2 regions of the Brevundimonas sp. FV1ye29L genome follow, and region 2 is predicted to be linked to the other one. Evidence: predicted binding sites of a transcription regulator. Region 2 holds the regulator's gene; the other holds the start of a gene.
The links. The regulator HrcA, encoded in region 2, represses chaperone genes, less so after heat shock. The targets are predictions, from matches to a motif close to GTTAGCANTCNNNNNNNNNGANTGCTAAC.
Positions count from the first base shown of each region.

Region 1: a site for HrcA is predicted at 2,151-2,179, ahead of groES (co-chaperone GroES). Genes of this name have one in related genera too.

Region 1 is NZ_CM178730.1:2,999,634-3,003,842, reverse strand. Features, by position in the region: gene ACW17W_RS14775 (tetratricopeptide repeat protein) at 115-1,569, shown strand; gene ACW17W_RS14770 (DUF2141 domain-containing protein) at 1,538-1,972, opposite strand; gene groES (co-chaperone GroES) at 2,238-2,522, shown strand; gene groL (chaperonin GroEL) at 2,578-4,209, shown strand, end outside.
Region 2 is NZ_CM178730.1:185,287-189,495, reverse strand. Features, by position in the region: gene ACW17W_RS00990 (hypothetical protein) at 1-328, opposite strand, end outside; gene rph (ribonuclease PH) at 412-1,152, opposite strand; gene hrcA (heat-inducible transcriptional repressor HrcA) at 1,256-2,359, shown strand; gene grpE (nucleotide exchange factor GrpE) at 2,401-2,997, shown strand; gene ACW17W_RS00970 (S8 family peptidase) at 2,994-4,209, opposite strand, start outside.

The sequences.
Region 1 (4,209 bases), 500 kb from region 2:
GCGAGGGCCGTGTTCATCGCCCGTTCATCGCGCGGGGCTTGGCCGAGTTCGCAGCCGAGTGTCGCACTTGCCGCCGCGACGCCCCGCTCCTACGGTCGGAACGGGAGAAACGGCATGATGGCGGCAGGCGTGCGCAAGGGGAAGCAGGGGGCGGTGGTCCTGGCCGGCCTGGCCATGGCGGCCCTGCCCCTGACGCCCGCCATCGCCATGCCGCTCTCGACCCTCCCGACGCCGCCCGCAATCCAGACGGAGCCTGCCGCGTCTGTAGAGGCGGAAATCGCGTCGATTGCCGTCGCAAATGCCGATCCGGCGGCGGCGGCCGACGCCCTGATCGCGGCAGCGCGACGACGGTTCGCGGAGGAAGACCTGCCGGGCGCGCGCCGCACGCTGGATGCGGCCGTCGCCCTGGCCGAACAGGATGGCGCGACACCGCAACTGGCCCTGTCCCGGGCTCTGGGCGTCCGCTCGCGGCTGAATTTCGAGGCGGGCGATTATCCGGCCGCCCATGCCGATGTCGACCGGGCGCTGGCGATCCGGCGGTCGGGACCAGACCCGGATCCGGTTGAAATGGCCAGCCTGATCTACGACCAGGCCCGAGCCTTCGACGCCCAGGGGCGGAACGAACAGGCCGAAGCGGCGGCCCGCGAAAGCTATCTTCTGCGGCGCGCCCATCTGGGTCAGGTGAATGAGAAGACGGCGGATTCCCTCAACCTCTATGCCAACGCCCTGACCGCCCAGGGACGGCACGCCGAGGCCGATCCCGCCTACCGGCAGGTGCTGGGCATGTACGAGGTGCTCTATGGCCCCAAACATTCCCGCGTCGCGATCGTGCTGTCCAATCTGGGCAACAGTCTGCGGCGGACCGGGCGCGGCCGGCAGGCCAACGCCCTGTACCGGCGTTCCGTGGCTATCGCCGAGGTGGCGGGCGACAAGGTGCTGCTGGCGCAGTGCCTGAACAACTATGGCTGGTACCTGCATACCCAGGGCGACGGGCGAAAGTCCGAGACCCAGTTCCGGCGAGCGCTGCCGCTGGTCCTGCAGATCGTCGGACCTGAGCACGCCTTCGTGGGGGTGTTGCACGCCAACATCGGCTTCGCCCTGATGGACCAGAACCGGTTGGCCGAGGCGGAGCCGGCCTTCGCCCGGGGGCTGGACCTGCTGGAAAAGGGCAAGGGGAGCAACAGTCCCGACCTGGTGGAGACCCTGAGCGGCTATGCCCTGACGCTGGCGGCGCTGCGGCGGCCTGACGAGGCGGAGGCCAACTACCGGCGGGTCCGGGCGATCACCGCCGACCGGCTGGCGCCCGCCCACCCCGAGGCCCTGAAAGGCGCCGACGTCTATGCCGCCTTCCTGTTGCAACGAGACCGGCCCGGCGAGGCCCTGGGAGAGCTTCGCACCGCCCTGGGCCAGTTAATCGCGCGGTCGGCGGACGGCCGGGACTGGCGCACGACCGTCCGGGGCGCCGGGCCGCTGTTCGAGCGCCGGGTCGAGGCCAGCTGGCGGCTGGCGGCGCTCGAACCGTCTCCGGCTCCGGCGGCTATTGCGCCGGATAAAGCATTGACGCCCTGAGGCTGACGGCGCCCGTGGCGGGTACGGCGAAGCTCACCTGGTCGAACAGGGGGGCGGCGCGAAGGGTTTCAGCCTTCAGCATCGTCCGGCCTTCGGCGGGCATGCCGCCCTGGATTTTCATGACGCTGTCGTTGTCGACGTCATGCAGGACGGACACCGAATATTCCCCTGGCGCGACATTGCGGAAGGTCACAGTGCGGGTTCCGGCCGCCGGATCGGCGATGACCTCGCCATAGGCTCCCTCGTTCTTCAGAAACTGGTCGCGGGATTGCAGGCCGATCAGCAGGCGGCCGCCACGCGCCTGAATGCCGTCCAACGTCAGGGTGACGTCGGTCGCCATGGCCGGGGCGGCGGCGGCGAGTGACAGGGCGGCGAGAGCGGCGGAAAGGGAAAGGCGGGTCATATCGGTCTCCGATGATGCAGCGGGGTTGCTGCCTGCAGTGAACTTTGCAACATAAAGCACACTGCGTCAATGCAGCTTCAGTGGGGTGCCCACCCGAGCGTTGTCGCCGAAAATTCACACGCGCGGATCGACGGGCCGAGCTTGACGCCTGTCGCCCCGGTCCCTACTTCCACGGCGCGTTAGCACTCGCAGGCGTTGGCTGCCAAAATGCCAACCCCGGGCGCGAGCGAGGAAACTTTTGAAGTCTCAATCGGAGAATACACAGATGGCGTTTCGTCCCCTCGGCGATCGCGTGCTGGTCAAGCGCGTTGAAGAAGAATCGAAGACCAAGGGCGGGATCATCATCCCCGACACGGCCAAGGAAAAGCCCCAGGAAGGCGAAGTGATTGCGGTCGGCCCCGGCGTCCGTGACGACAAGGGCGTCGTCAATGCCCTGGAACTGAAAGCCGGCGATCGCATCCTGTTCGGCAAATGGTCGGGCACCGAGGTCAAGCTGGAAGGCGAAGACCTGATCATCATGAAGGAATCCGACGTTCTGGGCGTGCTGTAAGCCCCCTCACGTTTCGACCTTCCTCAACGAAATCAATATTTAGGAGCTGCCCTCAATGGCTGCCAAGATCGTACAGTTCAACACCGATGCGCGCGACAAGATGCTGCGCGGCGTCAACGTCCTCGCCAATGCCGTCAAGGTGACCCTGGGTCCCAAGGGCCGCAACGTCGTGATCCAGAAGTCCTTCGGCGCCCCGCGCTCGACCAAGGACGGCGTGTCCGTGGCGAAGGAAATCGAGCTCGAGGACGCCTTCGAGAACATGGGCGCCCAGATGATCCGCGAAGTCGCTTCGAAGACGAATGACAAGGCGGGCGACGGCACCACCACCGCCACCGTCCTGGCGCAATCCATCGTGCAGGAAGGCCTCAAGGCCGTGGCCGCCGGCATGAACCCGATGGATCTGAAGCGCGGCATCGACAAGGCCGTCACGGCCGTCCTCGCCGACATCAAGGCCTCGGCCAAGAAGGTCGAGAACAACTCCGAGATCGCCCAGGTCGGCACCATCTCGGCCAATGGCGACGCCGAAGTCGGCGAGATGATCGCCAAGGCCATGGACAAGGTCGGCAACGAGGGCGTCATCACGGTTGAAGAGGCCAAGACCGCCGAGACCGAGCTGGACGTCGTCGAGGGCATGCAGTTCGACCGCGGCTATCTGTCGCCCTACTTCATCACCAACGCCGACAAGATGGAGGTTCAGCTCGAGGAACCCCTCATCCTGCTGTTCGAGAAGAAGCTGACCTCGCTGCAGGCCATGCTGCCGATCCTGGAAGCCGTGGTCCAGTCGGGTCGTCCCCTGCTGATCATCGCCGAGGACATCGAGGGCGAGGCCCTGGCCACGCTCGTCGTCAACAAGCTGCGGGGCGGCCTGCGCGTCGCCGCCGTCAAGGCCCCGGGCTTCGGCGACCGCCGCAAGGCCATGCTGGAAGACATCGCCGTCCTGACCGGCGGCCAGGTCATCAGTGAAGACCTGGGCATCAAGCTCGAGAACGTCACCCTCGACATGCTGGGCAAGGCCAAGAAGGTCACCATCACCAAGGACGACACCACCATCGTGGACGGCGTCGGCGGCAAGGACGAGATCGAGGCCCGCATCGGCCAGATCAAGCGCCAGATCGAGGACACCACCTCGGACTATGACAAGGAAAAGCTGCAGGAACGTCTGGCCAAACTGGCCGGCGGCGTGGCCGTCATCCGCGTCGGCGGCTCGACCGAGGTCGAGGTCAAGGAGAAGAAGGACCGCGTCGACGACGCCCTGAACGCCACCCGCGCCGCGGTTGAAGAAGGCATCGTCCCCGGCGGCGGCATCGCCCTGCTGAAGGCGACCAAGGCGCTGGAAGGCCTGCAAGGCGATAACGCCGACCAGACCGCCGGCATCGCCATCATCCGTCGCGCCATCCAGGCCCCGATCCGTCAGATCGTCGAGAACGCCGGCGTCGAAGGCTCGATCGTGGTCGGCAAGGTGCTGGAAAACAGCTCGCCCACCTTCGGCTTCAACGCCCAGACGGAAGAGTACGGCGACCTGGTCGCCATGGGCGTGATCGACCCGGCCAAGGTGGTCCGCACCGCCCTGACCGACGCCGCCTCGGTGGCCTCGATCCTGATCACGACCGAAGCGGCCGTGGCCGACGCCCCCAAGAAGGGCAACGGCGGCGGCGCCCCCGACATGGGCGGCGGCATGGGCGGCATG
Region 2 (4,209 bases):
GGTCGATCTCGCCCTGGATCAGGTCACAGGGGTTGGCGGCGTTGCAGGGCGGCCGGGTGGCCGGGCTGACGGCGATGCAGCGCTCGACCAGCCGGGCCGAGGCCCGCTCGCCGATCGCCTGACGGCAGGGCGTCTCTGAAATTTCGACCTGCGCGGGCGGGACCGGCGCGCGTGGCGGCCGGGCCTCCGCCGGAGCAGAGGGCGCCGCCGCCGGAGAGGGGGGCGCTGACGGCGCCTCCGGCCTGGGACTGCAGGCCATCAACGCTCCGGACAGGAGCAGGCCCGCCATCGCCGTCGTCTTCAAGGATCGCATCTTCAGGGATCGCATCCGCCCGCCTCCTGAGTTTCGCCGCATGATGCGCCGTTGAGCGCGGCCCGCAAGCCGCCCGTTCCGGGCGACGGTCGGGACGATCAGCCCTTCAGCGCCGCCTCGACCGCCGCCCGTTGTTTGACGAACAGTTCGGCGCAACCGGCCTCGGCCAGCTGGAACAGGCGGTCGAACTCGCCCCGGCTGAAGCCGCGCTTCTCGCCCGTCGCCTGAATCTCGACGATGGTCCCCGAACCGGTCAGGACGAAATTGCCGTCGGCCTCGGCATTGGAATCCTCTTCGTAGTCGAGGTCGGCGACCGGCTCGTCATTGAAGATGCCGCACGAAATGGCCGCCACCTGATCGAGGATCGGATCGGCCGCCAGCACGCCCTCAGCCCGCAGATAGCCGAAGGCCGAGGCCATCGCGACCCAGGCCCCGGTGATCGAGGCGGTGCGGGTGCCGCCGTCGGCCTGGATGACGTCGCAGTCGATCAGCACCTGACGTTCGCCCAGGGCCTTCAGATCGACCACGGCCCGCAGCGAGCGGCCGATCAGTCGCTGGATCTCCTGCGTCCGGCCCGACTGTTTGCCCGCCGCCGCCTCGCGCCGTCCGCGCGTATGGGTGGCGCGCGGCAGCATGCCGTATTCGGCCGTCACCCAGCCCTGACCCGAGTTGCGCATCCAGCCCGGGACCTTTTCCTCCACCGAGGCCGTGACCAGAACCCTGGTATGGCCGAACGAGACCAGGCAGGAGCCCTCGGCATAGCGGTTGACGCCGGTCTCCAGGGTCACGGTGCGGAGCTGTTCGGGGGTGCGGCCGGAGGGTCTGGCGGAGGCGGTCATCGGATCGTCCTGGAAAGGGGTGGCGGCCGTGCTTATCGTGTATGAAGGCGGGCGCGTCCATCGCGCATGACCCCGCAATCGCGCCTCCGGCCCCGGATCGACCTTGACCCCGCCCTTCGTCTCCACCCCCTTCCCCGGACAGAACTACGCCGGCCTGACAGGGCTGGACCAGCGGGCCCGGGACATCTTTCGCCGCATCGTCGAAAGCTATCTGGAGACGGGAGAGCCCGTCGGGTCCCGGACCCTGTCGATGACGGGAATTTCCCTGTCCCCGGCCTCGATCCGCAACACCATGCAGGACCTGACGATGGCGGGCCTGCTGGCCTCGCCCCACACCTCCTCGGGCCGGATCCCCACCCATGCCGGCCTGCGCCTGTTCGTCGACGGCCTGCTCGAGATCGGCGATCTGGGCGAGGAGGAACGGCGCGAGATCGACGCCCGGCTGGCGGTCCGTTCGGGCCGCGGCGGCGGCTTCGAGGAGGCCCTGAACGAGGCCTCGGCCCTGTTGTCCGGTCTCGCGGGCGGGGCGGGCATCGTCGCCAGCCCGGTGCGGGACGCCGGGGTCAAACACGTCGAATTCGTCGCCTTGGGCCAGGGTCAGGCCCTGGCGGTGCTGGTCGCCGACGACGGCACGATCGAGAACCGGCTCATGCCCCTGGCCGCAGGCGTCACCCCCTCGACGCTGCAGGAGGCCTCCAACTTCCTCAACGCCCGGCTCAAGGGCCGCCCCCTGGCCGAGGCCCGCACCGAGATGCGCGCCGAACTGGACGCCGCCCGGCTGGAGCTCAACGCCGCCGCCGCCCGCCTCGTCGAGGACGGCATGGCCGCCTGGTCCGGCGGCGCCGAGCGCGAGCGCGCCCTGATCGTGCGCGGCCGCGCCAACCTGCTGCAGGACCCCGAGACCGCCGCCGATCTCGACCGGGTGCGCATCCTGTTCGACGATCTGGAGCAGAAGGAACAGCTGATCGGCCTGCTGGACGGGGTCCGCTCGGCCCAGGGCGTCCGCATCTTCATCGGGGCGGAAACACGGTTGTTTTCACTTTCGGGTTCCGCCGTGATCGCAGCGCCCTATATGAACGGCCGACAAAGGGTCCTGGGCGCCATCGGCGTGATCGGCCCTGCGCGATTGAACTACGCCCGCATCATACCGTTGGTGGACTACACCGCCCGGGTGCTGGGGCGAATGCTGGACGGAAACGACACGTGAGCGACACCCAAAACAACCCGACCCAGGCTGAACTCGACGCCATCGAGGCCGAGGCCGACGCCATTCTCGATGCAGACGCAGGCGCCGCAGCCGACGGCGACCTCGCCCCCCTCGATCAGGTCATCGCCGAGCGCGACGAGTGGAAGGACCGCGCCCTGCGCGCCATCGCCGAGGTCGAGAATGTGAAACGCCGGGCCGAGACCCAGTCGAACGACGCCCGCGCCTATGCGATCCAGCGGTTCGCCAAGGACCTGCTCGGCGTGGCCGACAATCTGGAGCGGGGCATCCAGGCCGCGCCCCGGGACGTCGGCGATGCCGCCGCCGCCCTGGTCACCGGCATGGAGCTGACCCAGAAGTCGCTGCTGACGGCTTTTGAGTCCAACAATCTGCGCCGCGTGGCCCCCGAGGCGGGCGAGGCCTTCGACCCGCACGTCCATCAGGCCATGATGGAGCAGCCGTCCGAGACGGTGCAGGGCGGGCAGGTCATCCAGACGCTGCAGGCCGGCTATGCCCTGTTCGGCCGGACAATCCGCCCGGCCATGGTGGTGGTCGCCGCCAAGGGCTCCGGCGCGAGGGCTGCGGCCGCCGCCTACGCCCCGGCCGAAACCACCGGCGACGCCTACGACGGCAAGGCCTAAAACCCTCTCCGCCAGGCGCCGATCAGGGCGAACTCCGGATCGGCGCCGGTCACATGCCTCGGCTCACGGCTGATCACCCCCTGCAGGGTGAAGACCGATCCATCGCCAAACCGGCGTTCCGTGGCCATGGTGAAATCGATCTGCCGTCCCGACGGCCGGGCGTCAAAGCGTCGCATGGAGAAGGTCGGGGCGTCGAAATACTCGGCGGGGATGTCCGCCAGCAGGGCGCTGAAGGCTCCCCCTTCCAGCCGCAGGGGCTGTGACAAGCCGAACGTCAGCCGGTGGCAGCCGAGCAGACCGCTCCAGATCCCCCGCCGGGCCGCAGCCGGACAGTCGACATCCCAGGCCAGCCGCCACGAACGGCTGACCAGGTCGCCGTCACTGGACAGGAACCGGCCCAGAACCCGGGTCTCCCCCTGCCCCACCTCGCCGCTGAGGCGACCCATACCGAACGTCCAATCCCCGGAAAAGGCGTAGAACACCGTCTGTGACGGCAGGGCCAGGTCCGAGCGCGACGGCATATATCCGCCGAGGGGAGCCAGGCTTTCGTCGAGGGCGCCAAGGCCGATCCCGAACCCGCCTTCGCGGCCGCGCCAGACCAGGCTGGCCCGGCCATAGGTCGAGGCGTCGCGTTCGACGGTGCGCAACAGGGCCCGCCGGTCGCCGCCCCCGGCCTCGGCCGCAAGGGCGAAGCCTGAGCCCAGATCGACAACGCCCTGCATGGCCCGATCGGCCTGGGCCAGGGCGGCGAAGCCATCACCAGCCCCGGCATGGAACGGCGAATCGGCCCCGCCCTGGCCCTGCCAGGCCGAGAAGGACGTCCGCCCGGCCTGGATCCCGACCATGACCTCCTGACGCGGTTCATCGCCCCGCCAGGGGGAGTCGGTCAGACCCCGACGGGGCACGACCGTCTCGGGCAGTTCGACCGGCTGTGTCGCGATCAGCGACAGTCGGGCGCCGCCGGGACCCGCCATATCGGTCTGGACCCGGCGGCGGGGATCGACCGATCCGGGCTGCCAGGACCGGCTGGGAGCCATCGGATAGGCCCCGCCGAGATTGATGCGAAACAGCCGGTCGTATTCGTCATGGCCGATCGTCTCGAGGGCCGTCTGGGTGCGGAAGGCGTCGCCGAACGCCGAGCCGACGAAGGACCCCGGCTCGCTGGTCGGGATCAGGCTTGCACCCGACGTTGTCGGGACGGACGTTGCGCCA